DNA from 3 places in the Enterobacter roggenkampii genome. Region 1 is predicted to be linked to each of the others. Evidence: riboswitches for the same ligand, from Rfam matches in the RefSeq annotation. Region 1 holds a riboswitch; each other region holds the start of a gene.
The links. A riboswitch is a leader RNA that binds a small molecule or an ion and turns the genes downstream of it on or off. The one in region 1 is predicted to bind thiamine pyrophosphate.
Positions count from the first base shown of each region.

Region 2: it holds a riboswitch for thiamine pyrophosphate, as region 1 does, so the genes downstream of both, thiB (thiamine ABC transporter substrate binding subunit) here and thiM (hydroxyethylthiazole kinase) in region 1, are expected to answer to the same signal.
Region 3: it holds a riboswitch for thiamine pyrophosphate, as region 1 does, so the genes downstream of both, thiC (phosphomethylpyrimidine synthase ThiC) here and thiM (hydroxyethylthiazole kinase) in region 1, are expected to answer to the same signal.

Region 1 covers NZ_CP017184.1:3,060,269-3,070,910, reverse strand. Annotated here, with positions in the region: gene BFV67_RS14415 (MFS transporter) at 1-428, shown strand, start outside; gene BFV67_RS14410 (glycoside hydrolase family 32 protein) at 445-1,878, shown strand; gene BFV67_RS14405 (hypothetical protein) at 1,957-2,418, opposite strand; gene BFV67_RS14400 (YadA C-terminal domain-containing protein) at 2,640-3,713, opposite strand; TPP riboswitch at 4,328-4,424, shown strand; gene thiM (hydroxyethylthiazole kinase) at 4,460-5,230, shown strand; gene thiD (bifunctional hydroxymethylpyrimidine kinase/phosphomethylpyrimidine kinase) at 5,227-6,027, shown strand; gene BFV67_RS14385 (GntR family transcriptional regulator) at 6,070-6,816, shown strand; gene BFV67_RS14380 (PfkB family carbohydrate kinase) at 6,790-7,743, opposite strand; gene BFV67_RS14375 (ADP-ribosylglycohydrolase family protein) at 7,740-8,744, opposite strand; gene BFV67_RS14370 (nucleoside permease) at 8,741-10,018, opposite strand; gene fbaB (class I fructose-bisphosphate aldolase) at 10,269-10,642, shown strand, end outside.
Region 2 covers NZ_CP017184.1:729,829-740,470, reverse strand. Annotated here, with positions in the region: gene sgrT (glucose uptake inhibitor SgrT) at 1-134, opposite strand, end outside; gene sgrR (HTH-type transcriptional regulator SgrR) at 223-1,878, shown strand; TPP riboswitch at 1,915-2,015, shown strand; gene thiB (thiamine ABC transporter substrate binding subunit) at 2,047-3,030, shown strand; gene thiP (thiamine/thiamine pyrophosphate ABC transporter permease ThiP) at 3,006-4,616, shown strand; gene thiQ (thiamine ABC transporter ATP-binding protein ThiQ) at 4,600-5,298, shown strand; gene BFV67_RS03380 (DedA family protein) at 5,327-6,094, opposite strand; gene araC (arabinose operon transcriptional regulator AraC) at 6,223-7,068, opposite strand; gene araB (ribulokinase) at 7,406-9,115, shown strand; gene araA (L-arabinose isomerase) at 9,126-10,628, shown strand.
Region 3 covers NZ_CP017184.1:229,749-240,390, reverse strand. Annotated here, with positions in the region: gene purD (phosphoribosylamine--glycine ligase) at 1-490, shown strand, start outside; gene BFV67_RS01095 (DUF1481 domain-containing protein) at 581-1,273, opposite strand; gene hupA (nucleoid-associated protein HU-alpha) at 1,285-1,557, opposite strand; gene BFV67_RS01085 (YjaG family protein) at 1,744-2,334, opposite strand; gene nfi (deoxyribonuclease V) at 2,376-3,047, opposite strand; gene hemE (uroporphyrinogen decarboxylase) at 3,057-4,121, opposite strand; gene nudC (NAD(+) diphosphatase) at 4,160-4,933, opposite strand; gene BFV67_RS01065 (Rsd/AlgQ family anti-sigma factor) at 5,029-5,514, shown strand; TPP riboswitch at 5,569-5,677, shown strand; gene thiC (phosphomethylpyrimidine synthase ThiC) at 5,757-7,652, shown strand; gene thiE (thiamine phosphate synthase) at 7,652-8,287, shown strand; gene BFV67_RS01050 (HesA/MoeB/ThiF family protein) at 8,280-9,035, shown strand; gene thiS (sulfur carrier protein ThiS) at 9,019-9,219, shown strand; gene thiG (thiazole synthase) at 9,221-9,991, shown strand; gene thiH (2-iminoacetate synthase ThiH) at 9,988-10,642, shown strand, end outside.

The DNA.
Region 1 (10,642 bases):
TGTTCTGCGCCCCGTGGCTGGTGAATCGCCTCGGTGCGAAAAACGGCCTGATTTTCGCCGGAATGGTGATGGCGATGCGTATGGTGGCATCGGGTCTGGTTGAGGGACCGGTATTGATCTCCATTACCAAGCTATTGCACGCGGTTGAACTACCCGTTTTGCTGGTCTCCATCTTTAAATACAACAGCCTGCATTTTGATAAGCGGCTCTCTTCCACCCTCTATCTGGTGGGCTTTGCCTGTACAAGCTCGGTGATTGCCTCGGTGCTGTCGCCGCTGGCAGGTTACAGCTATGAGAAATACGGCTTTGCCCAGTCCTATCTCATCATGGGGCTACTGGTCTTCAGCACCACGTTTATCTCCATCTTCCTGTTGCGCTCGGGTAAGTCCTCTTCTGACCCGCTCATGCCGCAACCTTCCACCATCTGATCGAAAGAGTAGAGAAATGATGTATTCCATTACGAAAGCAGAACAGGAACTGCAGTCCAGGCGCGAAGGGCTTAACCTGCGCTGGTACCCCCGTTACCACCTCGCCGCGCGTGCTGGCTGGATGAACGACCCGAACGGCCTGATCTGGTTTGACGGCTGGTATCACGCCTTTTATCAGCACCATCCGTATTCGACCCAGTGGGGGCCAATGCACTGGGGCCATGCGCGCAGCAAAGATTTAGTTCGCTGGGAGCACCTACCGGTTGCGCTGGCTCCGGAAGGGCCAGACGACAAGGACGGCTGTTTTTCCGGCTCAGCGGTGGTGGATGGCGACACGCTGGCGCTGATCTACACCGGCCACAAATTCCACGGCGATCCAGACGATGAGGCTAATCTCTACCAGGTGCAGTGCCTGGCAACCAGCCGTGACGGCATCCATTTTGTGCGGCACGGGACCGTCATTGATACACCGCCCGGGCTGCATCACTTCCGCGATCCGAAGGTATGGCGTGAAGGGGCGTGGTGGTACATGGTCGTTGGCGCGCGCGAGGGGGATACGGGCCAGGTGCGTGTGTACCGGTCTGCCGATCTGCGCGAGTGGCAGGACAGGGGCGTGCTCGCGGTGGCTGAAAAAGAGCTGGGTTATATGTGGGAATGCCCGGACTTTTTCACTCTCAATGGTAAACGCGTGCTAATGTTTTCGCCTCAGGGACTGGCGGCAGACGGATTTAAACATCGCAATCTCTTCCAGAGCGGCTATCTGGTAGGCGAATGGCAGCCTGGTCAGCCCTTTATGCGTGAAGGTGAATTTGTGGAGATGGACGACGGGCATGATTTCTATGCGCCGCAAAGCTTCCTGACGCCTGACGGCCGCCGCATCGTTATCGGCTGGCTGGACATGTGGGAATCCCCGCAGCCGGAACAGGAGGATGGCTGGGCAGGTATGCTCTCCTTACCTCGCGAGCTGACGCTGAGTGCCGATAACCATCTGCAAATGCAGCCAGCCAGAGAAGTTGAAAGCCTGCGCGGGGCGTGGTTCCCCTGGCCGATAAGTACGCTTAATAACCAGCAGATGACGCTGGTGGAACACTGCGATGCGATGGAGGTCATTCTGCAGTGGGATTGCGCCAACAGCAGTGCGGAGCAGTACGGCATTCGTCTTGGCGACGGGTTACGCCTTTATGTTGATGCGCAGATGCAGCGCCTGGTGCTGGAGCGAGACTATCCGCAGTATGGCCTGTGCGGGACCCGAAGCGTCGCGCTTAACCTTAGCAACGCGCTTAATCTTCGTTTGTTCTTTGATAGCTCTTCCGTGGAAGTGTTTGTAAACGAGGGTGAGGCGTGCCTCAGCAGCCGTATATATCCTGATGCCGACTGCCGCGAGCTGGCGTTATTTGCCTGGACGGGAGGGGCATCGCTTATTCATGGCGGGGCGTGGCTGCTGGAGTAAATCTATTAACGAGCTAAAACAAAGCCCCATAAACATGGGGCTACGTAAATCTTATCAGGTGGTAGCGTCCTGTAAAGATCACATTTTTGATAATTGTGCGTTTACAACTCTCTCTTTTTCGACAACCAGCTGCATAATATAGCTACCCTTGTGCCATGAACCTTTATTTGGCTTCCAGCCTTTCGAAAGCAGATATTCAGCAGCATCAGAGACAGGCTTATTCATAACGTGATCCGCATCACCTGATAACTTTTTTAAATCACCGCTTACTTTGGCTGGCTTGCTATCACAATGACCCGCAGCATCCATCACCTGAGTGCAGCCTTCAGGAAGGCGCCTGTGCGCTGACTGTGCAAGTTGAGCAGCATTCTCTAAAGCCTGTTTTTCAGCCGCAGCGTTAATGGCTGTGGTGCGGTTTTGCTCTGCAATATAACAAGCATCTTTACTCACTCCTTTGCTTTGACAATCAGCCATCCGTTGAGCTGGTGAGGAACACGCAGCAAGAGATAATATAGCCGCTACCATCATTAACTTTTTCATTATTGCCTCAGTAATTACAATTATAAATATAGGTGCCTAACATCAAGCCGATCCATATCCCTAATAAAATAAAAGTGAGATACAAAACAGCGGAAATAAAAATGTACTTTGTCATTTTTGTGCTAGCAGCAATGTATTGAGTTATAGCCAGCTAATTAAACTCAATGGTGAGTTTTTTGCTGGTTGGCGGTTTGCTGGCATTTTAATATAATATTGTTAAATCACCATCCGTAAGATGCGGACGCCGCAACAATTTCATCACCGTTGGATGTACCTGATGTAGAGAGGGTAGCGGCTATATTCTCAGCGAACTTATGACGGTAACCGACTGCGTAACCTTGCGCATCTTTGAAGTTGGCAGCACCGACGGCAACCGCGTTATCTGTATCAACGTAATGCAAACCAGCAAGAGAAGCAGCGCCAGCGATACCAGCACGATATTCCTTGCGATCCTCATTCTGCTGATTCTCCAGAGAAGAGAACTTAGCGTTATTTTGACTCTCTAACGCAGTAATACGTGATTCATGATTCGCTAATTGTGCGCTGTGATTCTGAATCGTCGTTTCTTGTGCTTGCTGGCGTGACTGAACGTTAGCAACAGCAGCTTTGTTAGCAGCGGCTACCGTTTGTGCATCAACCGCTAAAGATTGCGCATAAGCGCCCGTATTAAATGCCTGAGTCGCTTTGTCAGAGGCATCCTGAAGGGCGTGATCTTGTCTATCCTGATCGGCGTCGAAAATGCTTTTATCTACCTTACCTGCCAGCGCTTGAGTGTTAGCATCTGCTTTGTTGTTCGCATTGGTAGCGGTGAGTTCAGCTTTATCTACTCTTGTGTTTGTATCAATGATTGCTTGACCGTTAGTAATAACGCCTTGTAAAGCCGCATCTGCTTTATTATTAGTGTTATCAATCAATATATTCTGTTTGTTATCAGTGATTGTCTGACCTGCTTTGTTATCATCGACTTTCTGATTAAGGATAGCGTTAGCTTGAGTGTTAGCGTTTACGCCATCTTGAGCGGTATTAGCTGTATCTTGTGCTTTATTAATAGCTGTATTTGCTCTTTCAATATCGCCCTGAAGGTTATAGATTTGCCCGTCTTGCTTAATGTTACTCCCCTCGATGTTATCAAGGTTGTAGGCGGTTTTATCGGTACCCTGAATTTGAATGTGAGCACCTGGATTATTGACGTTATCGTCAAGGTTTACGTTTACTTCCGCTGCATTTGCAGTATTCATTGAACCAGCGAACACAAAACCAAAAACAGCGATAGCTGTTGTATTTAAATAGTTCATTTTAAAGCTCTCATCATCACTACAAGAAAAAATAAAGTAAGGGCGCTATCCTGGCGGGAAGATACAACGTCTTGTTATATCTGAATTAATTCACGATTAACGGTGGAAATTTTGGTTTGATAACTTATTTCGTAACGTGCAGTAACTATCTATGAATGTGTAATTTTGATTATTGATCTAAATCATAAATAGCAGGAATAGCTAAACGAGTCGATCCAGAAAGGCCTGGCCTAATAATCTTATAATACAATAAGATAGCCTTTCATAATGGATGAGAGTGAAATTAGATATAAAACACCAATACATTAATTGTATTTAAGTGTTTTGATTAAAATGGGTTAATAATACACATGACAGTTTATGTAAATTTATGGGTTTTTGCCGATTATTTATTATCGAACCTTTAGTAAGCTTCGAATGAAAATGAACTCAGCTCATTTTTGTTCCGGGATATACCAGGAAAAAATATTTATGTTGAAGATGCTAGCGAAAAGTGTCTAGGAAGATTCATAACGCGAACGCTGCCGTGATAAATCAAAACTCCTTGCGCCTGGCCTGTGGCCACGGTTACACTGATTGAGAACATTGATTTTAATAAATCATTGTTTTAAAAGTATTTTGACTCGGGGTGCCCTTCTTTGTGAAGGCTGAGAAATACCCGTATTACCTGATCTGGATAATGCCAGCGTAGGGAAGTCAGATGCCTTCCCGGTCATCGCTTCTTCACGCAAGGCAGGAGCGAACCCATGCAGCCTGACCTGCTCGATTTACACGTTTTACACCACTTCCGAACCCGTTCTCCGCTGACCCATTGTATGACCAATGACGTCGTACAGACCTTTACGGCCAACGTTTTGCTGGCGCTTGGCGCATCTCCGGCGATGGTGATCGAGGCCGAAGAGGCCGAGCAGTTTGCCGCGATAGCCGATGCGCTGCTGGTTAACGTTGGCACGCTGACCGCGCTGCGCGCCCAGTCGATGCGTCGTGCAATTGAAAGTGCGGTAGCGGCAGGCAAACCCTGGACGCTGGACCCGGTTGCCGTGGGCGCCCTGGCGTTCCGCACTCGGTTTTGCCATCAAATCCTTGCCCTGAAACCGGCCGCCATTCGCGGCAATGCTTCCGAAATCCTTGCCCTCGCGGGGATGAGCGCGGGCGGGCGCGGCGTCGATACGACCGATACCGCCGCCAGCGCGGTGCCTGCTGCCCAGGCGCTGGCCCGGCAGATCAATACGATTGTGGTGGTCACCGGCGAGGTGGACTACATCACGGACGGGCAACGTACCCGAACGGTAACCGGCGGTGACCCGCTGATGACGCGCGTGGTGGGCACCGGGTGCGCGCTCTCTGCCGTTGTGGCGGCGAGCTGCTCGCTGCCGGGTGACCGGCTGGATAACATCGCCGCCGCCTGCGGATGGATGAAGCGGGCCGGAACGGTGGCCGTTGCGCACTCGCGCGGCCCGGGCAGTTTTGCCAGCGCGTTCCTCGACGCGCTCTACACGCTGGAGGAGCAGGCATGAAACGGATTAACGCCCTGACCATTGCCGGCACCGATCCCAGCGGCGGCGCGGGTATCCAGGCAGACCTGAAAACCTTCTCGGCGCTGGGCGCGTACGGCTGCTCGGTCATCACCGCGCTGGTGGCGCAAAACACGTGCGGCGTGCAGTCGGTCTACCGCATCGAGCCAGATTTTGTTGCCGCGCAGCTGGATTCGGTGTTCAGCGATGTGCGTATTGATACCACCAAGATCGGCATGCTGGCCGAAACGGACATTGTGGAAGCGGTGGCCGAACGGCTTAAGCGCTATCAGGTGCAAAACGTGGTGCTGGATACCGTCATGCTGGCAAAAAGCGGCGATCCGCTGCTCTCCGCCTCCGCCGTCGAGACGCTGCGCAATAAGCTGCTGCCGCAGGCAGCGCTCATCACGCCCAATCTTCCGGAAGCCGCCGCGCTGCTGGGCGCGCCGCACGCGCAAACTGAACGGGAAATGAAAGAGCAGGGCAATGCGCTGCTGGCGATGGGCTGCGGGGCGGTGCTGATGAAGGGCGGGCATCTTGATGATCCGGAAAGTCCGGACTGGCTCTTCACCCGCGACGGCGAACTACGCTTTACCGCGCCGCGCGTGCAGACCAAAAATACCCACGGCACGGGTTGTACGCTCTCGGCCGCACTGGCGGCGCTGCGCCCACGTCATGAAAGCTGGGCCGATACGGTTAGCGAAGCAAAAGCCTGGCTCTCGGCGGCGCTGGCAAAAGCTGATACTCTGGAAGTCGGTCACGGTATTGGGCCGGTACACCATTTTCATGCATGGTGGTAAGCCAGTATACTGGCAGAATACATCACGCCTGAGAAAACAGAGATGGAACAAGCGCATACCCGGTTAATCGCTCAACTGAATGAACGGATCGCCGCGCCCGACAACACGCCGCTGTACCTGAAGTTTGCCGAAACGGTAAAAAATGCTGTGCGCAGCGGGGTGCTGGAGCACGGGAATATTTTGCCCGGCGAGCGCGATCTGAGCCAGTTGACCGGGGTGTCGCGCATTACCGTGCGTAAAGCGATGCAGGCGCTGGAAGAAGAGGGCGTGGTGACGCGCGCCCGTGGCTATGGCACGCAAATCAACAATATCTTCGAATATTCGCTGAAAGAGGCGCGCGGTTTTTCCCAGCAGGTGGTGCTGCGCGGCAAGAAGCCGAATACGCTCTGGGTCAACAAGCGGGTGGTGAAGTGTCCGGAAGAGGTGGCCAACCACCTGTCGATCTCCCCGGAGAGCGAGGTCTTTTTGCTCAAGCGCATTCGCTATGTCGATGACGATGCGGTGTCGATTGAAGAGTCCTGGGTCCCCGTCGGGTTAATTCCCGACCCGGATGCGATTGGCATTTCGCTCTATGACTACTTCCGCAGTCAGAATATCTTCCCGCAGCGCACCCGCTCAAGGGTGAGCGCCCGCATGCCCGACAGCGAGTTTCAGACGCACATTAAGATGGACGAAAAAATACCGGTGCTGGTGATCAAGCAGGTCGCGCTTGACCAGCAGCACCGACCGATTGAGTACAGCATCAGCTACTGTCGCAGCGATCTATACGTCTTTGTGTGCGAGGAGTAGTGCCTCGCGCGTCGGGGCGCAATCCCCGCCGCGGTGGCTGACCACCCATGACGCCACGGCATTCCCCAGCAGAACGGCATCTGCCAGTGACCATCCCGCAGCCAGCCCGGCCAGCGTGCCGCCCGCGTGGCTGTCGCCTGCACCAATGGTATCCACAACCGTCGCCGGAAACGCCGGAACAACGCCCGAGGCGTCACCGTCATACCACGTAGCACCGTCTTTATCATGGCGCACGATCAGCGCGGCGCCGAAGCGCTGCTGCCACTCCGCACCGAGGTTTTCAGCCTCCACACCCAGTCTTTCAGCCGCGAGCCCCGCTTCCTGACGATTGAGCGACACGATTGGCCTGCAGGCCATGATTCTCTCCATCAGCGCATCAGGAACATCCGCGATGCGTGGGCCGAAATCGATAAAGGCCGTCACGTCCTGTAATCCCTCCAGCCAGCCTGTCAGCAGCTCGCCGCACGGCGAGGCCAGCTGGTAGCCGGAGAGATAAACCAGGCTGTTTTGCGGAACGTGAAGCGCATCCAGCCAGCGCTGCTGCCACTGGTTTTCCACGCCGCTAAAGGACATAAAGGTGCGCTCGCCGTCTGGCTCCACCAGCGCCAGACACCAGCCGTTGTCGCCGGTTTCAGCCTCTACGGCGCTGTGCAGATCCTGCTTCGCCATGGCGTTGCGGATAATATCCGCCCAAACGCCATGGCCGACGGGAAGGGCATTTTGCGCGGCGATCCCGAGGCGTTTCAGGGCGATGGCAATGTTCAGCGCGCAGCCGCCAATATTCACGCCCTGCTGCTTAAGTTCGATATCGCACCCGCGCCAGGGCAGGGCGTAGGCGTCGGCGATGACGTCAATCACCGCGGCGCCCAGCACCGTCACCGGGCGCGTGGCGTGCAGATTTTCGAGACGTTGGGCAAATGCCTTCATACGCCCTCCCTTTGCTCCCTGAAGTGCAGCAGTTTCTCGCAATAATGGCCGAAGTTGAGCTGGTTGACGGCGTCGAGTTCGGCTTTGAGCGCCGGATCAATCGCCTGCACGCCGTGGAGCGCGCCGCAGATGGCCGTCGCCATGGCGCCAATAGTGTCCGTATCACCGCCAAGATTGGCGCATAAGATGGCGCAGCGGTTCGGGTCGGTTCCCGCCAGTTCCACCATCGCAATGGCCGCCGGAACGGACTCAATGGTGCTGGTTCCCGCGCCAATCAGCTGATAAACCTGCTCGCTGGCGGACTCAATACCGTTGGCTTCCCGTACGGTCTTTAGCGCCAGTTCAATACGCGCCGCCAGCGACGCGCTGAAGGTGGTGGTTTTCATCTCCTGCGCATAGCGGGCGATCCCCGGCAGGGCATCAACGATGTTCTGCCAGCTTTCGCCGTCGATGGCGCGGGAAACCGCCCAGGCCATCACCACCGCGCCGGCAATCGCGAGGTCCGATTTATGGGTCGGGCTGGAGGCCTGCGCCACCTGTTCAACAAAGTGTTCCAGCCGCGTCGCCGGAAGGAGACAGCCCAGCGGGGAGGCGCGCATCGCCGCCCCGTTGGTCACGCCGTTGTTTTCCAGCGCGCTGACCGGCTTCCCGTCACGAATCGCATTAAGCGCGATTTTGGAGGTCGGGCCGAGCACGTTCTTGTTGAACGCGTCGAAATCAAGCGCCCAGTTCAGGATATGCTTGCCGATAACGTCCGCATTAATTTCCCCGTCGCACTCGATAATCGCATCGGCCAGGCACAGCGCCATTGAGGTATCGTCGGTGAACTCTGCCTGCCTGAAATAGCAGGCCGCGTTATTTTCTGCCGGGCCGGGTAAAAAGCGGTCGATCCAGCCGAAGTGCGCCTTGACGCGCTTTCTCGGCCACAGCTCCGACGGCATGCCCATCGCATCCCCTAACGCCTGCCCGTAAAGGGCACCGAGAATACGTTCTTGTTTCATTTAACTTCCCCTTGTGTCAGCGCGGCATCGCCATCAACCACCGCAATTGCAGCGATCTCTTTGTCCGATTCGCGGAAAAACAGCATAAACAGCACGGCAATCACGGCAATCATGATTGCGCCAAATGTCCACATTCCGGCCCAGTTGAAGGTCAGCCCCTTCACCGGCTCTTTGTAGGCGAACATTTTTTCCATCATCACGCCGCCCAGGCGGTAACCCAGCAGGCTACCAAAGCCCTGACAGCAGAGCGTAATCAGGCCCTGCGCGGCGGTGCGCATATGCACCGGCGCTTTTTTATCCACGTAGATATACGCGGTGACGTAGTAGAAGTCGTAGCTCACGCCGTGCAGCAGAATGCCGAGGAACAGCAGGGCGTAGGTGAAGTATTGTTCCGCACCGCCGTAAACGAAGAACCCGTAGCGGATGGCGGCGGTAATCAGACCCAGCAGTAAGACCTTCTTAATACCAAAGCGTTTGGTAAAGAACGGCAGCGCCAGCATAAAGAAGATTTCCGAGAACTGGCCGAGCGTCATCCAGCCGGTGGCGTTTTTCATCCCCACTTCAGTGAGATAGCCGTTGGCGAAAATGTAGTAGAAGGCCAGCGGCATGGCGAACAGGAACGAGCAGAAGAAGAACACGAGGAAGTTTCTGTCGCGCAGCAGGATCAGCGCGTCCAGCCCCAGCATCACTTTAAAGTCCAGCTTGCCGGTACTTTTTGGCGGTGTGTTCGGCAGGAAGAGGGCAAACACGCCGAGCAGGGCGGAGCTGGCGGCGGTCATCAGCAGGGGAATATTGGTATCGGAAATATCGCTATAGCCCAGCATCTGCGGCAGGAAGCCGCACGCCAGACCGGAGGCTATCCAGCCGAGGGTGCCCATCACGCGGATACGCGGGAAGTCGGCCTCGACGTCGTCCACGTTCGCGAAGGCAATGCTGTTGGTCAGCGCGATGGTGGGCATGTAGGTCAGGGAGTAAACCAGCAGCAGCGGGAAGAAGGTGCTGAACTGGGTTTGCTGTGCCGCGAAGTACATCAGAATCGCGCCGGCAAACATCAGCACCGCCAGCACTTTCTGCGCGGCGAAGAAGCGGTCCGTCAGCGAGCCGACCAGAATTGGGGAGAGGATAGCGGCAATGGCGGTACAGGCATAAGACCAGCCGATTTCCCCGGCGGTAAAACCGCTTTTGCTCAGCCACAGCCACAGCGGCACAAACCACGCGCCCCAGATAAACCATTCAACAAACATCATGAATGACAGTTGGACTTTCGTTTTCATTTTTTAATCCTGCATGTCAGAGAGGGTACGCCTTTAACATACCATTCAATAATACCTTTTAAATACCTTTGTGGCGATTGTTTGATCAATGTAACAGTTTTGTTGTACACGAATCGAGCCAGCAGATTGTGCTGAAAAAAATTGCAAAGGGTGGAAAATCTGTTAAGTCGGTACCAGGCTTAGTCTGCCCATAAAAGATGGGACTGGATAAACGCACACCGACATGACGTCGAACTTACGGGAGTATCACATGACTGATATTGCGCAGTTGCTTGGCAAAGACGCCGACAGCCTTTTACAGCATCGTTGTATGACCATTCCAGCCGACCAGCTTTACCTGCCTGGTCATGACTACGTTGACCGCGTGATGGTCGATAACAACCGTCCGCCTGCCGTGCTAAGAAATATGCAGACGCTCTATAACACCGGGCGGCTCGGCGGCACCGGATATCTCTCTATTCTGCCGGTAGACCAGGGCGTTGAGCACTCGGCGGGCGCCTCCTTCGCGGCGAATCCGCTCTATTTCGATCCGAAGAACATTGTTGAGCTGGCGATTGAAGCGGGCTGTAACTGCGTGGCGTCCACCTACGGCGTGCTGGCCTCCGTCTCGCGTCGCTATGCCCA
Region 2 (10,642 bases), 2.3 Mb from region 1:
TTCGTAACGTCCCACTGCATCAGTTCTTCTAACATTTTCAGCCGTTGCTCTGCACACGGGCGGGCCAGCCAGGACGATCCTTTTGTCGCTGAAAAGTACTGCTGATAAAACTGACGTGCGGTAGACCTCTTCATCATTTACCTCCTCGCTTCATCGGGAAGCATTATTGGCCTAATATAGGGATTAATAAATTGCTGGTTTTTTGTCAGGAGTTCCTCTTTTATGCCTTCCGGTCGTCTGCAGCAACAATTTATCCGCCTCTGGCAGTGCTGCGAGGGGCAATCGCAGGAAACCACGCTCAACGAGCTGGCTGACCTGCTTAGCTGTTCCCGCCGCCATATGCGCACGCTGCTCAATACCATGCAGCAGCAGGGGTGGTTAAGCTGGGAAGCGGAGGCGGGACGCGGAAAACGCTCGCGGCTGACCTTTCTCTACACCGGGCTGGCATTGCAGCAGCAGCGTGCAGAAGACCTGCTCGAGCAGGACCGTATCGATCAGCTGGTCCAGCTGGTGGGCGACAAGGCCGCCGTGCGCCAGATGCTGGTCTCCCATCTCGGACGCAGTTTTCGTCAGGGCCGACACATTCTGCGGGTGCTCTACTACCGTCCGATGAAAAATCTGTTGCCCGGCACGGCGTTACGGCGTTCTGAAACCCACATGGCCCGACAAATCTTCAGCGGCCTGACGCGGATAAATGAGGAAAACGGGGAACTGGAGGCGGATATCGCGCACCACTGGCAACAGCTTTCCCCGCGCCACTGGCGCTTCTTCTTACGCCCGGGCATCCACTTTCACCACGGTCGCGAACTGGAGATGCACGACGTCATCGCCTCTCTGGAACGCGCCCGCAGGCTGCCGCTCTACTCGCATATTTCGCGCATCCACTCCCCCACGGCCTGGACGCTGGATATTGAGCTGTCGCAGCAGGACAAGTGGCTTCCCTGGCTGCTGGGCTATGTGCCCTCAATGATTTTGCCCGCCGAGTGGGAATCATTGAACAATTTTGCCAGCCAGCCGATTGGCACCGGGCCCTACTCCGTCTCCCGCAATAACAGCAACCAGCTGAAAATCCGCGCGTTCGATGACTACTTTGGCTATCGGGCGCTGATCGACGAAGTGAACGTGTGGGTATTGCCGGATCTCAATGAAGACCTGAGCTGCGGGCTGACGCTTGAAGGCCCCACCACCGGAGAAAAGGCCGTGGAGAGCCGCCTGGAGGAGGGCTGCTACTATCTCCTCTTTGACCGCCGCACCCACCGTGGGGCAAACCCGGCTGTCCGCAAGTGGATCAGCCACGTGCTGTCTCCTTCCAATCTTATCTACCATGCGGAAGAGCAATACCAGACATACTGGTTCCCGGCGTACGGCCTGCTTCCGCGCTGGCACCATGCCCGACCAACGCGCTGCGACAAACCCGCAGGGCTGGAGTCCATCACCCTGACCTACTACCGCGATCATGTTGAGCATCGTTTTATCGCGAGGATCATGACCCGCCTGCTGGCAGCGGAGGGAGTCAGGCTGGACATCAGGGAAGTGGACTATGACGAATGGCATCAGGGGGAAATCGCCAGCGATATCTGGCTCAACAGCGCTAACTTTACCCTGCCGCTCGATTTTTCCCTCTTCTCGCATTTGTATGAAGTCCCGCTGATCCAGCACTGCATCGACCGGGACTGGCAGCAGGATGCCGCCCTGTGGCGTGCGGGCGAGATGAATCTTGCCGTATGGTGCCAGCAGCTGCTGGCCGAACAGGCGATCGTCCCGCTGATCCACCACTGGCTGATGATCCAGGGCCAGCGCAGCATGCGCGGCCTGCGGATGAACACCCTGGGCTGGTTTGATTTTAAATCCGCCTGGTTTGCGCCCCCGGAGCCATAACGCTTTCGTAATATTCACCAAATCATTACAATAGCGCCGTTCTCAACGGGGTGCTGCATCACAGATGTGCGCTGAGATAATACCCGTCGAACCTGATCCGGATAACGCCGGCGAAGGGATTTGAGGCTGTCGCTCAAAATCCTTTGCCACTCAACCCTGAGGTGCAAAGTGTTAAAAAAAGTTCTCCCCCTGCTGGCGCTGTTCGCGCTGCCCGCTTTAGCCAAGCCCGTCCTGACGGTCTACACCTACGACTCCTTCTCCGCCGACTGGGGCCCTGGCCCGGTTGTCAAAAAAGCCTTTGAAGCCGACTGCAACTGCGAGCTGAAGTTCGTGGCGCTGGAAGATGGCGTTTCGCTGCTCAACCGCCTGCGCATGGAAGGCAAAAACAGCAAGGCCGACGTGGTGCTCGGACTGGATAACAACCTGCTTGAAGCCGCCTCGCAAACCAACCTCTTTGCCAAAAGCGGCGTCGCGGCAGAGGCCGTTAACGTGCCGGGCGGCTGGAAGAACGACACCTTTGTGCCGTTCGACTACGGCTACTTTGCTTTCGTCTACGATAAAAACAAGCTGAAAAACCCGCCGAAGAGCCTGAAAGAGCTGGTGGAAAGCGACCAGAAGTGGCGCGTGATTTATGAAGATCCACGGACCAGCACGCCGGGCCTGGGCCTGCTGCTGTGGATGCAGAAAGTCTACGGCGATAAGGCGCCGGAAGCGTGGCAGAAGCTGGCCGCCAAAACCGTCACCGTGACCAAAGGCTGGAGCGAAGCCTATGGCCTGTTCCTGAAAGGCGAAAGCGATCTGGTGCTGAGCTACACCACCTCCCCGGCCTACCACATTATCGCCGAGAAGAAAGACAACTATGCTGCGGCTGATTTTGCGGAAGGGCACTATCTGCAGGTGGAAGTGGCCGCGCGTACCGCCGCCAGCAAACAGCCGGAACTGGCCGAGAAGTTCCTGAAGTTTATGGTTTCACCGGCATTCCAGAATGCCATTCCAGCGGGCAACTGGATGTATCCGGTCACCAGCGTTGCGCTGCCCACAGGTTTTGAGCAGTTGACCAAGCCGAAAACCTCGCTGGAGTTTACGCCGCAGCAGGTCGCCGCGCAGCGTGCCGCATGGGTAAGTGAATGGCAACGCGCCGTCAGCCGTTAATTCCCGGCTGGTTACTCCCCGGATTGCTCGCCGCCGTCGTGATGGTGGCGGTCAGTCTGGGAGCCTTTCTTGCGCTGTGGTTTAACGCACCGGAGAGCGACCTGCTCGCCCTCTGGCACGACAGCTACCTCTGGCACGTTATCCGGTTCTCCTTCTGGCAGGCGTCTCTTTCTGCCCTGCTGTCGGCGATCCCGGCTCTTTTTCTTGCACGCGCGCTCTATCGGCGGCGTTTCCCCGGCAGGCAGGCCCTGCTGCGCCTGTGCGCCATGACGCTGATCCTGCCCGTGCTGGTAGCGGTATTTGGTATTCTGAGCGTTTACGGCCGCCAGGGCTGGCTGGCTTCGCTGTTCGGCCAGCTTGGTATTGAGTGGTCATTCTCGCCTTACGGACTGCAGGGCATTCTGCTGGCGCACGTGTTTTTCAATATGCCGATGGCAACGCGCCTCTTTTTGCAGGCGCTGGAGAACATTCCCGGCGAGCAGCGGCAGATTGCCGCCCAGCTCGGCATGCGCGGCTGGTCGTTCTTTCGTTTTGTCGAATGGCCGTGGCTGCGCCGCCAGCTCCCGCCCGTGGCGGCATTAATCTTTATGCTCTGCTTTGCCAGCTTTGCCACCGTGCTGTCACTTGGCGGCGGGCCGCAGGCCACCACCATTGAGCTGGCGATTTACCAGGCGCTGAGTTACGACTACGATCCCGGTCGCGCCGCGCTGCTGGCGATAGTCCAGATGGCGTGCTGTCTGGTGCTGGTGCTGTTGAGCCAGCGGCTGAGTAAAGCCATTCCCGCAGGTAGTCATCAAATAACCGGCTGGCGCGATCCGCAGGACAGCCTGCACAGCCGCATCAGCGATGTTATCCTGATCGCGCTGGCGCTGCTGCTGTTGCTGCCGCCGCTGCTGGCCGTTATCGTTGACGGCCTGAACCTCAATCTTATATCCGTCCTGCAACAGCCCGTTCTCTGGCAGGCGACCTGGACCTCGGTACGCATAGCGCTGGCTGCCGGACTGCTGTGCGTTATGCTGACCATGATGCTGCTGTGGAGCAGCCGTGAGCTCTACGCCCGCCAGGCGCAAAAAGCCGGACAAATGCTGGAACTGACGGGCATGCTGATACTGGCGATGCCGGGGATCGTGCTGGCAACGGGCTTCTTTTTACTGTTCAACAGCACCCTCGGCCTGCCGGAAAGGGCCGATGGCATTGTGATTTTCACTAACGCCTTAATGGCCATCCCCTACGCGCTTAAGGTGCTGGAAAACCCGATGCGCGACGTCAACAGCCGCTACGGTTTGCTGTGTCAGTCGCTGGGCATGCAGGGCTGGCAGCGGCTGAAGGTTGTGGAACTGCGCGCGCTAAAACGTCCGCTTGCTCAGGCGCTGGCGTTTGCCTGCGTGCTCTCCATTGGAGACTTTGGGGTCGTGGCGCTGTTCGGTAATGACGATTTCCGCACGCTGCCGTACTGGCTTTATCAGCAAATCGGCTCTTACCGCAGTCAGGACGGCGCGGTTACCGCGCTGTTACTGCTGCTGCTCTGCTTTGCCTTATTTACCGTTATCGAAAAACTCCCGGGGCGTGATGTTAAAACTGACTGATGTAACCTGGCTCTATCAGCATCTGCCGATGCGCTTTACGCTCTCCGTTCAGCAGGGCGAGCGGATTGCGGTGCTTGGCCCAAGCGGTGCCGGGAAAAGCACCTTGCTCAATTTGATCGCCGGTTTTCTGCAACCTGCCAGCGGGTCGATAGCCATCGATAATCGTGATTTCACCAACGCCCCTCCGGCTAAACGTCCTGTGTCGATGCTGTTTCAGGAAAACAACCTGTTTACCCATCTGACGGTGCGGCAAAACATCGCGCTGGGAATGCATCCGGGGCTCAGGCTGAACGATGCCCAACGCGAAAAACTTGAAGTGATTGCCGCACAGATGGGGATCGCTGAATTCATCGACAGGCTGCCGGGCGAGCTCTCCGGCGGCCAGCGTCAGCGCGTGGCGCTGGCACGTTGTCTGGTGCGCGAGCAGCCGCTGCTGCTGCTGGATGAGCCGTTCTCGGCGCTCGATCCCGCGCTGCGCCAGGAGATGCTCGCCCTGGTGCAGGACGTCTGTCAGCGCCAACAGCTGACGATGCTGATGGTGTCGCACAGTATCGAAGATGCCGCACGGATTGCGCCGCGATCGGTGGTGATCGCGGAGGGACGCATTTTGTGGGATGGAGCAACAGAAGCATTAATGAGCGGAAAAGAAAGCGCTTCTGGATTATTGGGTATAAAACCGTAGGCCGGGCAAACGCAGTGCCGCCCGGCGCTTAACGGCTCACAACTTTCAACAGGATCTCACCGTACACCGGCATCAGCGGGTGGCGAATCAGCGCCACAAGCGCCACCACGGCCACACCCAGCGTCAGCGGGGCCAGCCACAAAAGACGAGAGCGCGGAAGATAGCGCGTCAGGCGATCGACGCTCGCTTTCGCGCTGCGCCACATCCGCCAGCAGAGCCAGACCGCCAGCCACAGCAGGACCGCCGTGCCCAGCAGCAGCCACTTAAACTCACCGCTTTGCATACCGTCAGGAATATCAATCGCCGCACCGGCCAGAATACCCGGCAGGAAGTAGAACGGCGGCCAGAAGACGCAGCCGATAATGTTCGGCACCACAAATTTCGCGACGGGCAGATCCAGCATCCCGGCCACCATCGGCACCAGCGGACGCGTTGGCCCAACGAAGCGGCCCACGAGGATGGTAAACATGCTGTGCTGGTGCAGCGCATGCTCGGTTTTATCCAGCAGCGCTTTGTTCTTTTTCATGAACGACCAGCGGTGCAGCGGCTTCTTAAAGCGCCAGCCCAGCCAGAAGGAGATCCAGTCGCCCAGCAGACAGCCGATAATCCCGGCCAGCCATGCCTGCCAGAAATTGACCTCACCGCTGCCGATCAGCGCCCCAAGCCCCGCCATCATCACGGTGCCGGGCAGGATTAACCCGACAAGCGCCAGCGATTCCAGAAACGCCACCAGCGCCACGGCGATGAGCGAGTACATAACGGACTGGGTAATAAAGTGTTCTAGCAATGCCTGCATAACTATTCCGGTCAGAAAACGAATCAGCGATTCTGCTTAGCGCCCCGCACCGCGTCAAGGCAACAATTGTCTGAATAGTTTACAGGTTGCTTTCCGCATTCACCTGTTTGTTTATCTTTTTTTACCGTTTATTCACATCCCGCGCGAAATTCACTGGGGCTGGCACCGGTGCATTTTTTAAATACGCGGGAGAAATAGAGCTGATCCTCAAAGCCCACGTTGCGCCCCACGGTGGCGATGGGCATCCGGGTGGTGCTGAGCAGCAGCTTCGCCTGGCTGATGCGCTGATCCTCGCGCCAGCTCAGTACGCTGACGCCAAGCTGCTGGCGGAACAGGTGCGACAGCCGCGACGGCGACAGGCAGACGTGCTGGGCGACGCTGGCAATATCAAACTGGCTATCGGCCAGGTGGTCGCTGATGTACTGGCAGGCGTCGCGCACGCGGTTATCCAGCGGCGGATTCAGCGACGCGTTAATCGCCTCCATCCGTCGCAGCAGCAGCTGTTCAAGGAGGTTTATCGCCAGCAGTTCGGCATAGCGTCCACCAGCCTGCCCCGCCTCGATTATCTGGGCAAAAAGCTCGCGAAACTGCGCCAGATGCACCTCATCCGGGCGATAAAACCCGGTGTGTGCAAAAATAGCCGGCCAGGAAAGCCACTCCTGCCAGTAGGCGCGCGGACGGAAGTAGACCCACTGGTGATACCACTCTTTGGCATCCGGATGACGGCCATAGTGGTGGATCTCCCCCGGCGGGAACAGCAGGATATCCCCCGGGCGGCAGACGAACTGCTGGTCACCGTTCTTGATGATCCCTTCCCCCCGCACGGTCAGGTTGAGGATATACCCTTTCATCCCGAGCGGTCGGTCGACGTAAAAGTCGAGATATCCCTCAGCCTCGATAGGGGTCAGCCCCGCCACAAGGTGCGCGTTAAACGAGTATCCCGGCAGCAGGGGATCGTTCTGCGTTTCGGCCATAGATTCAGTTCTCCCAAGGGTCCTGAAGGAAACCAATTGTCCATATCACTAAATGCAGGTTAAAAATGGCCCGCGAAAAGATCCAAAAAGCATCACGCCGCTTTTACGTCCGCCATGTTTCAGCCTTTCCCCCTGATTTCTCCGCCAGAGCAGGCAGATAACCAGTAACAAAAGTGTCTATAAGTGCGGCAGAAATGTCCACATTGAATATTTGCACGGCGTCACACTTTCCGTTGTAACAGCAATTTAGTCCATAAGATTAGCGGATCCTGCCTGACGACTTTTGTCCCCAGTCTCTAATGTTCTTCCATACCTGTTTTTTCGATGGAGCAACACCATGGCAATTGCGATTGGCCTCGATTTTGGCAGCGATTCAGTTCGCGCGCTGGCAGTGGACTGTACGTCCGGCCAGGAGATAGCAACCAGCGTTGAGTGGTATCCGCGCTGGCAAGAGGGGCGCTACTGCGATGCGCCAAACAACCAGTTCCGTCACCACCCGCGGGACTACATCGAGTCGATGGAAGCGGCGATCAAAACCGTTCTGGCAGACCTGACCGACGCCCAGCGGGCCGATGTTGTGGGGATTGGCGTCGACAGCACCGGCTCTACGCCTGCCCCTGTGGATGCCGAAGGCCGCGTGCTGGCACTGCGCCCGGAGTTTGCCGACAACCCGAACGCCATGTTCGTGCTGTGGAAAGACCATACCGCCGTGGAAGAGGCCGAAGCCATCACCCGCTTATGCCATCAGCCGGGCAAAACGGACTACTCACGGTATATCGGCGGGATTTACTCCAGCGAGTGGTTCTGGGCCAAGATCCTGCACGTCACCCGCGCGGACGCGTCTGTCGCACAGGCAGCGGCGTCCTGGATTGAGCTATGCGACTGGGTTCCCGCCCTGCTCTCCGGCACCACGCGCCCGCAGGATATCCGCCGCGGCCGCTGCAGCGCCGGGCATAAATCCCTGTGGCATGAAAGCTGGGGCGGTCTGCCTCCGGCCGCGTTCTTTGATGAGCTCGACCCGATCGTCAACAAGAGCCTGTCATACCCGCTGTTTACCGACACCTTCACCGCCGATATTCCCGTCGGCACCCTCTGCGAAGAGTGGGCGACGCGTCTCGGCCTGCCGCAGAACGTAGCTATCTCCGGCGGCGCGTTTGACTGCCATATGGGCGCCGTGGGCGCGGGCGCGCAGCCAAACACGCTGGTCAAAGTGATCGGCACCTCCACCTGCGACATCCTGACGGCAGATAAATCCACCGTCGGCGACCGCGCGGTAAAAGGCATCTGCGGCCAGGTTGACGGCAGCGTGGTGCCGGACTTTATCGGCCTCGAAGCCGGTCAGTCCGCGTTTGGCGATATCTACGCCTGGTTTGGCCGCGTGCTCGGCTGGCCGCTGGATCGGCTGGCGGCGGCACATCCTGAACTGAAAACCCAGATCGCCGAGAGCAAAAAGCAGCTCCTGCCGCAGCTTACCGAAGCCTGGGCTAAAAATCCGTCTCTCGACCACCTCCCGGTGGTGCTGGACTGGTTTAACGGCCGCCGCACGCCGTTTGCCAACCAGCGCCTGAAAGGGGTGATTACCGACCTCAACCTGGCGACCGACGCGCCAGCGCTGTTCGGCGGTCTGATTGCCGCCACCGCCTTCGGCGCCCGCGCGATTATGGAGTGCTTCACCGAGCAGGGCATCGACGTGAACAACGTGATGGCGCTGGGCGGCATCGCCCGTAAAAACCCGGTAATCATGCAGGCCTGCTGCGACGTGCTGAACCGTCCGCTCCAGATTGTGGCCTCCGATCAGTGCTGCGCGCTGGGGGCGGCAATTTTCGCCGCCGTAGCCGCTGGCGTCCATGCGGATATCCCCACCGCGCAGCAGCATATGGCGAGTGCCGTCGAAAACACCCTTCAGCCGCGTGCCCAGCAGGCACAACGCTTTGAACAGCTTTATCAGCGCTACCAGCAATGGGCAAAAAGCGCCGAACTTCACTATCTCCCTGTCGCCGCCCCGGCCAAAAGCACCGCGGACACTACGGCAACCCTGACCCATTAAGGACACGATGATGACCATTTTTAATAACTATGAAGTGTGGTTTGTGATTGGCAGCCAGCATCTTTACGGACCGGAAGCGCTGCAGCAGGTAACGAAACACGCGGAGCACGTCGTTAACGCGCTGAACGCGGAAGCCAAACTGCCGTGCAAACTGGTGCTGAAACCGCTGGGCACGACGCCGGACGAAATCACCCACATCTGCCGCGACGCCAACTACGACGATAAATGCGCCGGTCTGGTGGTGTGGCTGCACACCTTCTCACCGGCAAAAATGTGGATCAACGGCCTGTCTATCCTCAACAAACCGCTGCTGCAGTTCCATACCCAGTTCAACGCCTCCCTGCCGTGGGACAGCATCGACATGGACTTTATGAACCTGAACCAGACCGCACACGGCGGCCGCGAGTTCGGCTTCATCGGCGCGCGTATGCGTCAGCAGCACGCGGTGGTCACCGGCCACTGGCAGGATGGCAAGGCGCAACAGCGTATCGGCGCCTGGATGCGTCAGGCGGTCTCTAAGCAGGATACCCGCCACCTGAAAGTGGTGCGTTTCGGCGACAACATGCGTGAAGTGGCGGTCACCGACGGCGATAAAGTCGCCGCGCAGATCAAGTTCGGCTTCTCCGTGAATACCTGGGCCGTGGGCGATCTGGTGCAGGTGGTGAATGACATCAGCGATGGCGACGTGAGCGCGCTGGTGGACGAGTACGAAAGCAGCTACCGCCTGACGCCTGCGGCACAAATCAACGGCGACAAGCGCCAGAACGTGCTCGACGCGGCTCGCATTGAGCTGGGCATGAAGCGCTTCCTGGAACAGGGCGGTTTCCACGCCTTTACCACCACCTTTGAAGATCTCCACGGTCTGAAACAGCTGCCGGGTCTGGCAGTACAACGTCTGATGCAGCAGGGCTATGGCTTTGCGGGCGAAGGCGACTGGAAAACTGCCGCTCTGCTTCGCATCATGAAGGTGATGTCGACCGGTCTGCAGGGCGGCACCTCCTTCATGGAGGACTACACCTACCACTTCGAAAACGGCAATGACCTGGTGCTCGGCTCGCACATGCTGGAAGTGTGTCCTTCCATCGCGGTAGAGGAAAAACCGATCCTCGACGTGCAGTACCTCGGCATCGGCGGTAAAGCCGATCCGGCGCGTCTGATCTTCAACACCCGCACGGGCCCGGCCATCAACGCCAGCCTGATCGATCTGGGCGATCGTTTCCGCCTGCTGGTGAACTGCGTCGATGCGGTTGAAACGCCACACTCCCTGCCGAAACTGCCGGTCGCCAACGCCCTGTGGAAAGCACAGCCGGATCTGCCGACCGCGTCAGAAGCCTGGATCCTGGCCGGCGGCGCGCACCATACCGTCTTCAGCCACGCGCTGGATCTGAACGACATGCGTCAGTTCGCCGAGCTGCATGATATCGAGCTGACCGTGATTGATAACGATACCCGCCTGCCCGCCTTCAAAGACGCGCTGCGCTGGAACGAAGTCTATTACGGTTCAAAACGCTAAGCCCTGAATGCCCG
Region 3 (10,642 bases), 1.9 Mb from region 1:
TTTCCTTTATGCAGGCCTGATGATCGACAAGCAGGGTAACCCTAAGGTCATCGAATTCAACTGCCGCTTTGGCGATCCAGAAACCCAGCCAATCATGCTGCGCATGAAATCCGATCTGGTGGAGCTGTGCCTGGCTGCCTGCGATGGCAAGCTTGATGAGAAAACCTCCGAGTGGGACGAGCGTGCGTCTCTCGGCGTGGTGATTGCTGCGGGGGGTTATCCGGGCAACTACAGCACCGGTGATGAGATCCACGGTCTGCCGCTGGAAGAGATTGACGGTGCGAAGGTGTTCCACGCCGGTACGAAGCTGGCTGAGGACGATCGCGTTCTGACCAACGGCGGACGCGTGCTGTGTGCGACCGCGCTGGGCCATACCGTGGCAGAAGCACAGAAGCGCGCCTATGCGCTGATGGCGGATATTCACTGGAACGGTAGCTTTAGCCGTCAGGATATCGGCTATCGCGCGATTGCGCGTGAGCAGGGGGAGTAATTCCTCCTCGCCCTCACCCTCTCCCACAGGGAGAGGGAATCGTTCGTAGGCCGGATAAGCGTTAGCGCCATCCGGCTTAATCCACAGAACTCAAAAACTCTTCTCTGTCGGCTGCCAGGTGCAGAAATCTTCGTTCGCCACCAATAGCAATTGAGAGCCTTCCGGCGCCTCAAGCCACGCCACGCTCACGTCCATTGATGAATGACGCTGACGGCGTTGAATGTGTTCGGTCGCCCAGGATTCAAGCTCAGGCTTCACCGTTTGCCCTTCGCAGGTCGTCACCGTTCCATCGTTATGCCAGCGCCCCTGGCGCAGCACGACGCGTCCCAGACGAAGCGCATCGCTGGTCTGGCGGATTTGTTCGGCACGGTAACGGTAGAGGGCGATTTGGTCGCTGGAAAGCTGCTGTTTTTGACCGCTGACTTCACGCTGCATAAAGCTCAGCTCGCCATGGTCGTCAAAACGCACTTTCACGTGTTCGGGGGTCTTGCTGTAGACGTTCAGCTCAATCAGCGAGAGAGCATCTCCCTGCCAGCGATATTCTGCCGTCGACGTATTGCCGCTATGCCACGGGCTGAAGGCAGACAACAGATGAACTTCATTGCCGGAATCTTTACGCCAGATCCTGACCGCGCCCTGGTTGTCAGCGTAGCCGCTGGCGGTAAACGGCGGCAGAGTGGTGTCGTGACTACAGGCTGACAGCAGCAGCGCACCTGCCAGCGCGAGCGTTCCGCGCCAGAAAGACAAAAGGGGCGTTGCCGCCCCTTCGCTAAAACTGTTCACTGCCACGCGTCTTACTTAACTGCGTCTTTCAGTGCTTTACCAGAAACAAATGCCGGCACGTTCGCTGCGGCGATTTTGATTTCTTTACCGGTCTGCGGGTTGCGGCCAGTACGCTCAGCGCGGTGGTTCACTTTGAAGGTACCGAAACCAACCAGTTGTACAGCATCGCCTTCTTTCAGAGACTCAGTAATAGCAGCCAGGGTAGATTCCAGAGCAGCTTTAGCCTGCACTTTAGACAGATCAGCCTTGTCCGCAATTACATCAATCAGTTGAGTCTTGTTCATAAGTTATCCTTTCAATGTGTTTATCGCTTGCTAAGCATCGAGTGCGACGAAAATGCCAAAAAAGCACTCTCCTGCATACACGCACCGATAGCCACTTTTTTTCGCCCCCCAAATGTAGACCAGACAAGGGTCGAAAGGGAAGAGTCGAGGAGCGACAAAACGGGCGTTATCTCAAGTTTTCTTATCTCATTGGTTAAAAATTATACCAATATTACTCTCACCGGCCTCACGTAAGTCCGCGCGCAGCCCTTTTATCAGCTCAATGTCGCGTTCTTCACACTCTGCCAGCAGGCGGAAAATCTCCCACTGGATATCCCATTCTTGCTCAACGGCCGGATTTGCACGCAGCTCTTCGTCGGTCATCTCGCGACCTTCCTGGGTCATTTCCAGCATCGCCACGGTGGTGATAGAGGCCTTACTGACTTCGATAGCGTGCTCCAGCGTCTCACCGCTCAGGCGGGAGTGGAGCAATTCGCTTAACGCCACACAGGCATCAATTGCCGGGTAGACGCCGTACAGGTCAAAATCATCCGCCACCGGGATCGCCTCTTCCAGCTTTTCGAGCTGAGAGTCGAAATTCACCTTCGCGTCTTTCACCGTCAGCGTTTCCCAGATCAGATCCAGAATGCGGCGGTAGATATGGCCATCACCAAAGCCGGTCTGCTTGCAGAACGCGGCATAGTTGGGATACATGCGCTCGCACAGGCAAGCCATAAAGGTGACGTGCTGCCAGCTTTCCAGCTTTTCAAGGCGCAGGTGAATCGGGTTTTGTAGCATGATGATCTCTCGAATCGAAAATTAGGCGCAGTTTACCTGAATCATCGCTGAATTTCCTGCCAACGAACAAAAGCCGGACGCGAAGAGGCCACCGCGTCAGCCCAGCGCGTTGGCTCCGGTAAGCGGTAGCCCTTCATGCAGCGCTGTACCCACGCCAGGGCGCTGTCCATACTCACCCGATGGCCGGTGGCGATGAACAGCGGATTACAGCGCGCCTTGCTGCGCCAGACCCACGCCAGCTGCTCGCCTTTATGGATAAGCGGTGCCAGCGCACCCGGCTCGGCTGAAAGAGGTTCAAAGGCGCCGCAGAGGCGTTTCTTGGCGACGCCGATGGTCGGCACATCCACCAGCAGCCCAAAGTGGCTGGCAACGCCTAAACGGCGCGGGTGTGAGATACCGTGCCCATCGACAAAAAGCAGGTCAGGTTTTTGCGAAAGCTGCTCCCACGCTGCCAGCAGCGCGGGATATTCGCGGAAGGAGAGAAAGCCCGGAATGTACGGCATGGTGGTGGCAATACGCGCGACCTTGTACTCCACCAGCTCGAGCGAAGGGTATTTCAGGACCACCATCGCCGCTCGCGTCACGTCCCCACCCTGCTCAAACCCGACGTCGGCTCCGCCAATGTACTGCGGAGGATCCTTATCCAGACGATCCTCGCGGATCACCGATGAGGCCAGTTCGATTTGTTGAGCGCGTAGCGACGCGAGATCCATAACGACTCCTTACTTGTGATACTGGGCAGAAAGCCGATGCACCGCCTCCACAAATACGCCTGCGTGCTCTGGCGGTACATCCTGATGAATACCGTGGCCGAGGTTAAAGACGTGGCCTTCCCCCTGGCCGAAACCAGACAGTATAGTCGACACTTCTTCTTCAATGCGGGCAGGCGGCGCATAGAGCATGGACGGGTCCATATTGCCCTGAAGCGCTACTTTGTCGCCCACGCGGCGGCGGGCATCAGCGATATCGGTAGTCCAGTCGAGCCCCAGCGCGTCGCAGCCGGTGGCCGCCATCGCTTCCAGCCACTGGCCGCCACCTTTGGTAAACAGCGTCACCGGCACGCGGCGACCTTCGTTTTCACGCAGCAGGCCGTCGACGATTTTATGCATGTAGTACAGGGAGAACTGCTGATAATCGCGGCCGGTCAGCACGCCGCCCCAGGTGTCGAAAATCATCACCGACTGTGCACCTGCCTTAATCTGCGCGTTCAGATAGAGCGTGACGCTCTTCGCCAGCTTGTCGAGCAGCGCATGCAGGGCCAGCGGCTCGGCGTACATCATCTTTTTAATCAGGGTGAAGGCTTTGCTGCTGCCCCCTTCCACCATATAGGTCGCCAGCGTCCACGGGCTGCCGGAGAAGCCAATCAGCGGCACCTCACCTTTCAGCTCGCGGCGAATGGTGCGCACAGCGTTCATCACGTAGCCCAGCTCGCCTTCCGGATCGGGGATCGGCAGCTTGTCCACGTCGGCTTTGCTTCTGATCGGAGAGGTAAAACGCGGGCCTTCACCGGTTTCGAAGTACAGGCCAAGGCCCATCGCATCCGGAATGGTCAGAATATCCGAGAAGAGGATCGCCGCATCCAGCGGGAAGCGGCGCAACGGCTGGAGCGTCACTTCACAGGCCAGCTCGGCGTTTTTGCACAGCGACATAAAATCGCCCGCCTGCGCGCGCGTGGCTTTGTACTCTGGCAGATAGCGTCCCGCCTGGCGCATCATCCACACCGGGGTGACATCAACGGGCTGGCGCAGCAGCGCACGCAGATAACGATCGTTCTTCAGTTCGGTCATTTTTGCAGTTCCTTAAGCGTCATGGCCTCAGTGTAACACTACTCATACTCGGCCCGACACATCGCTACGGTATCTTCTATCAGCCGACGCGCCACGGTACCCGGCGGAGGTAACAGGGGTAAATCGTCGTAGCGATACCAGTTCGCGTCCAGCAGCTCTTTCTGATCGATAACGATCTCGCCGCTGTCATAGTCGGCCATAAAGGCCGTCATCAGCGACTGCGGGAACGGCCACGGCTGGGAGGTGACGTAGCGCAGGTTCTTCACTTTGATTCCGCTCTCTTCCATCACCTCGCGCGCCACTGCCTGCTCCAGCGTTTCGCCCACTTCGACGAACCCGGCCAGCACGGTATGAATGCCGTTGCGATGGCGGGTATGCTGTGCAAGCAAAATAGAGTCATCCCGACGGATAGCGACGATAATGCACGGCGCAATTTGTGGGTAATAACGTTCGCGGCAGTGGCTGCAGAGCATCGCCCACTCGGTTTTACTCGGGTGCATGGTATGGCCGCAATAGCCGCAGTATTTGTGCGAGCGGTAAAACTCCGCCAGCTGCACGCCCCGCCCCGCCAGCTGGAACAGGCCTACGTCCAGATCCAACACCTGGCGAACGGATCCCATATCCTGACGACGCGATTGTTGGATCAACCACACGGGTTCACCCTGCCACTCGCCGATCTTCAGCGCAGGCTGGCCCACGAGATCAAACGTTTCCGCCGCACCGTAGGGCAGCTCTCCACCGGGCAACCATAATTTTTGTTCGTGACTGACGATCCACCAACCCAGATCTGATTTTTCAATAATACGATCCATATCTATTGCACTACCTTCGCTTCACTGACATGTTGTTAGCATTGTGGTTACATTCTGGATGAGCAGATTCAATCCTACACTTTGCGGAGTCGACCATGTTAAACCAGCTAGAAAGCCTGACTGAGCGCGTTAGAGGAAGTAACAAACTGGTGGATCGCTGGCTACATGTGCGCAAGCATCTACTCGTGGCTTATTACAATCTGGTCGGTCTTAAGCCTGGCAAAGAATCGTTTATGCGGCTGAATGAAAAAGCGCTGGATGATTTTTGTCAGAGCCTGGTCGACTATCTGTCCGACGGCCATTTCAATATTTATGAACGCATTATCCGCGAAATGGAAGGGACAACGCCGTATTTAGCGGCCAGCAAGCTTTGTCCGCTGCTGGAAGCCAACACCCAGCAGATCATGGATTACTACGATTCCACGCTTGAGAACGCCATCGATCACGATAACTATCTTGAGTTCCAGCAGGCGCTTTCCGACCTTGGCGAAGCGCTGGAAGAGCGATTCACGCTGGAAGATAAGCTGATTAGCCTCGTCCTGGACGCCAGCCCCGAAGATAACATCGCGCGCCCGGCTTGAGTTCTTAATCGTTAACGAGTAATTTACAACCATTCGCCCCTCTCACGAGGGGGATTTTTCTTGTCGGAGTGCCCAGAGCGAAAGCCGGGCTGAGACCGTTAATTCGGGATCCGCGGAACCTGATCAGGCTAATACCTGCGAAGGGAACAAGAGTCACACTGCTGTTGTATCGCCCCCCGGGCGATCCTCTCTTGCTTCATCCGTCGTCTGACAAGCCATGTCCTTCACTTTTGGAATGAGCTATGTCTACTGCAAAACTGACCCGCCGCGAACAGCGTGCACAGGCCCAACATTTCATCGACACCCTGGAAGGCACCGCTTTCCCGAACTCGAAACGCATCTACATTTCCGGCTCGCAGGCCGATATCCGCGTCCCGATGCGCGAAATCCAGCTCAGCCCGACCCTTATCGGCGGCAGCAAAGAGAATCCGCAGTATGAAGACAACGAAGCCGTGCCGGTGTATGACACCTCCGGCCCGTACGGCGATCCTGATGTGGCTATTAACGTCCAGCAGGGTCTGGCAAAGCTGCGCCAGCCGTGGATAGAGGCGCGTAACGACTGCGAAGAACTGAGCGTACGCAGTTCTGCATACACCAAAGAACGCCTGGCCGACGACGGTCTGGACGCGCTGCGCTTTACCGGCCTGCTGACGCCAAAACGCGCCAGAGCGGGCAAATGCGTGACGCAGCTGCACTACGCCCGCCAGGGGATCGTCACGCCGGAGATGGAGTTCATCGCCATCCGCGAGAACATGGGCCGCGAGCGTATCCGCAGCGAAGTGCTGCGCTACCAACACCCAGGTGAAGGCTTTGGCGCGCGCCTGCCGGAGAACATCACGCCGGAGTTTGTGCGTGACGAAGTGGCCGCAGGCCGCGCGATCATCCCCGCCAACATTAACCACCCGGAATCCGAGCCGATGATTATCGGCCGCAACTTCCTGGTGAAGGTCAACGCTAACATCGGTAACTCGGCCGTCACCTCCTCCATCGAAGAAGAGGTTGAAAAGCTTGTCTGGTCAACGCGCTGGGGCGCGGACACGGTAATGGATCTCTCCACCGGCCGCTATATTCACGAAACCCGCGAATGGATCCTGCGTAACAGCCCGGTTCCGATTGGCACCGTCCCGATTTATCAGGCGCTGGAGAAGGTCAACGGCATCGCCGAAAACCTTACCTGGGAAGCGTTCCGCGACACGCTGCTGGAGCAGGCGGAACAGGGCGTGGACTACTTCACCATTCACGCGGGCGTGCTGCTGCGCTACGTGCCGATGACCGCGAAGCGTCTGACCGGCATCGTCTCGCGCGGCGGTTCGATCATGGCGAAGTGGTGCCTCTCCCATCACCAGGAGAACTTCCTCTACGAACACTTCCGCGAGATCTGCGAAATCTGCGCCGCGTACGATGTCTCTCTGTCGCTGGGCGACGGCCTGCGCCCGGGCTCCATCCGCGACGCTAACGACGAAGCACAGTTTGCCGAGCTGCACACGCTGGGCGAGCTGACCAAAATCGCCTGGGAGTATGACGTGCAGGTGATGATTGAAGGCCCGGGACACGTGCCGATGCAGATGATCCGCCGCAACATGACCGAAGAGCTGGAGCACTGCCACGAAGCGCCGTTCTACACGCTGGGGCCGCTGACCACCGACATCGCGCCGGGCTATGACCACTTCACGTCAGGCATTGGGGCGGCGATGATCGGCTGGTTCGGCTGCGCCATGCTCTGCTACGTGACGCCGAAAGAGCACCTCGGCCTGCCTAACAAAGAGGACGTGAAACAGGGGCTGATCACCTACAAAATTGCCGCCCACGCGGCGGATCTGGCCAAAGGCCACCCGGGCGCGCAAATCCGTGATAACGCCATGTCGAAGGCGCGCTTTGAATTCCGCTGGGAAGACCAGTTCAACCTGGCGCTGGATCCGTTCACCGCCCGCGCCTACCACGACGAAACCCTGCCGCAGGAATCGGGCAAAGTCGCGCACTTCTGCTCCATGTGTGGGCCGAAGTTCTGCTCGATGAAAATCAGCCAGGAGGTGCGCGACTACGCCGCCACGCAAACCATTGAAGTGGGTATGGCGGACATGTCCGAAACCTTCCGCGCCAAAGGCGGCGAAATCTACCTCAAAAAAGAGGAGGCATAATGTACCAGCCCGATTTCCCACCCGTTCCCTACCGTTTAGGGCTCTATCCGGTGGTGGACAGCGTGGCGTGGATAGCGCGCCTGCTGGAAGCAGGCGTTCGCACCCTCCAGCTGCGCATCAAGGATAAACGCGATGAGGAGGTGGAAGCCGATGTGGTTGCCGCCATTGCGCTGGGGCGTCGGTATAACGCCCGCCTGTTTATCAATGACTACTGGCGGCTGGCCGTTAAGCACCGGGCGTACGGCGTGCATCTGGGTCAGGAGGACCTGGAAACAACGGATCTGAGCGCAATCCGTGACGCCGGGTTGCGTCTTGGTGTGTCAACACACGATGACATGGAAATCGACGTGGCCCTGGCGGCCCGTCCCTCTTACATCGCGCTCGGTCACGTCTTCCCGACGCAAACCAAGCAGATGCCCTCCGCTCCGCAGGGTCTGACGCAACTGGCGGGTCACGTTAAACGCCTTGCCGACTACCCCACCGTCGCCATCGGCGGAATCAGCCTTGAACGCGCCCCGGCGGTGCTGGAGACCGGCGTGGGCAGCATCGCCGTCGTCAGCGCCATCACCCAGGCCGCAGACTGGCAGGCCGCCACCGAACAGCTTTTACAGCTGGCAGGAGCAGGCGATGAATGATCGCGACTTTATGCGCTACAGCCGTCAGATTCTGCTGGAAGATATCGCCATCGACGGGCAGCAAAAACTGCTCGCCAGCCGGGTGCTGATTGTTGGCCTGGGGGGATTAGGCGCACCCGCCGCGCTCTATCTGGCAGGCGCGGGTATCGGCACGCTGGTGCTGGCCGACGACGACGAGGTCCACCTCAGCAACCTGCAGCGACAAATCCTCTTTACCACCGAGGATATCAACCAGCCGAAAGCGCAGATCACCCGGCAGAGGCTGCATCAGCTTAACCCGGATATCGAACTGATTGCCCTACAGGAGCGGCTTGGCGGTGAAAGCCTGCACCGTGAAGTCGCCCTTGCCGACGTGGTGCTGGACTGTACCGACAACATGGCGACGCGCCAGGCGATCAACGCCGCCTGCGTGGCAAACCATACGCCGCTTATCACCGCCAGCGCGGTGGGGTTCGGCGGGCAAATGATGGTTCTGACGCCACCGTGGACGCAGGGCTGCTATCGCTGCCTGTGGCCGGACGATGCCGAGCCGACGCGCAACTGCCGTACGGCGGGCATTCTGGGTCCGGTGGTCGGCGTGATGGGCACGATGCAGGCGCTGGAGGCCATCAAGCTGCTCAGCGGCATGGAGACGGAACGCAATACGCTGCGGCTGTTTGATGCCCGCTCCAGCGGCTGGCGTCATCTGGCGCTGCATCGCGCCAGCCACTGCCCGGTGTGCGGAGGCCGCGATGCGCATTCTGTTTAACGATGAGCCGATGAGCTGCGACGACGGGCTCACCGTTGCCGCACTGCTCGACAAGCTGCGTCAGCTCAAGCCGGGAACGGCGCTGGCGCTCAATCAACAGATCCTGCCGCGCGAGCAGTGGGAACATCAGCAGGTCAATGAAGGCGACCAGATCCTGCTGTTTCAGGTTATCGCAGGGGGCTGAAATGTTACGTATTGCCGATAAAGTCTTTGATTCACATCTGTTTACCGGAACCGGAAAATTCGCCTCGCCGCAGCTGATGGTGGAGGCCATTCGCGAAAGCGGCAGCCAGCTGGTGACGCTGGCGCTTAAGCGCGTGGATCTGCGCCATCACAGCGATGCCATTCTGGCTCCGTTGCTGGAAGCGGGCGTCACGCTGTTGCCCAACACCTCCGGCGCCAAAACGGCAGAAGAGGCGATTTTTGCCGCACAGCTGGCACGGGAGGCGCTCGGCACCCGCTGGTTGAAGCTGGAAATCCATCCGGATGCCCGCTGGCTGCTGCCCGATCCGATCGAAACGCTGAAAGCGGCTGAAAAGCTGGTTCAGCAAGGGTTTACCGTCCTGCCTTACTGCGGGGCCGACCCTGTCCTGTGCAAACGGCTGGAAGAGGTCGGCTGCGCCGCCGTCATGCCGCTGGGGGCCCCCATTGGCTCCAACCAGGGGCTGGAGACCCGCGCGATGCTGGAAATCATTATTGAGCAGGCTACCGTACCGGTGGTGGTGGATGCGGGCATTGGCGTGCCCAGCCATGCCGCGCAGGCGCTGGAGATGGGCGCCGACGCGGTGCTGGTCAATACGGCTATCGCGGTTGCCGACGATCCGGTCATGATGGCGCGTGCGTTCCGCCTGGCCGTAGAGGCCGGCCTGCTGGCAAGAGGATCCGGCCCCGGCTCGCGCAGTTTCCAGGCGCAGGCCACCAGCCCGCTGACCGGTTTTCTGGAGGCGATCTCATGAGCACGTTTACCGAGCGCTGGCGCCAGCTTAGCTGGGACGACATTGCCCTGCGTATCAACAGCAAAACGGCGGCTGACGTGGAGCGCGCGCTGCAGGCCCGTCATCTGACCCGCGAGGATCTGATGGCCCTGCTCTCTCCGGCGGCCAGCGCCTACCTCGAACCGATGGCCCAGCGAGCGCAGCGGCTTACCCGCCAGCGGTTTGGCAACACGGTGAGTTTCTACGTGCCGCTCTATCTCTCCAACCTGTGCGCCAATGACTGCACCTACTGCGGTTTCTCCATGAGCAACCGCATCAAGCGTAAAACGCTCGATGAGGCTGAGATTGCCCGTGAGTGTGCGGCCATCCGTGAAATGGGCTTTGAACATCTTTTGCTGGTCACGGGCGAACATCAGGGGAAAGTGGGAATGGACTATTTCCGTCGGCACCTTCCCACCATTCGTCGTCAGTTTGCGTCGTTGCAGATGGAAGTGCAGCCTCTGTCGCAGGAGGAGTACGCGGAGCTCAAAACGCTCGGGCTGGACGGCGTCATGGTCTATCAGGAAACCTACCACGAGGCGACGTACGCCCGACACCACCTGAAGGGCAAGAAACAGGATTTCTTCTTCCGCCTGGAAACGCCGGACAGGCTGGGTCGCGCCGGTATCGACA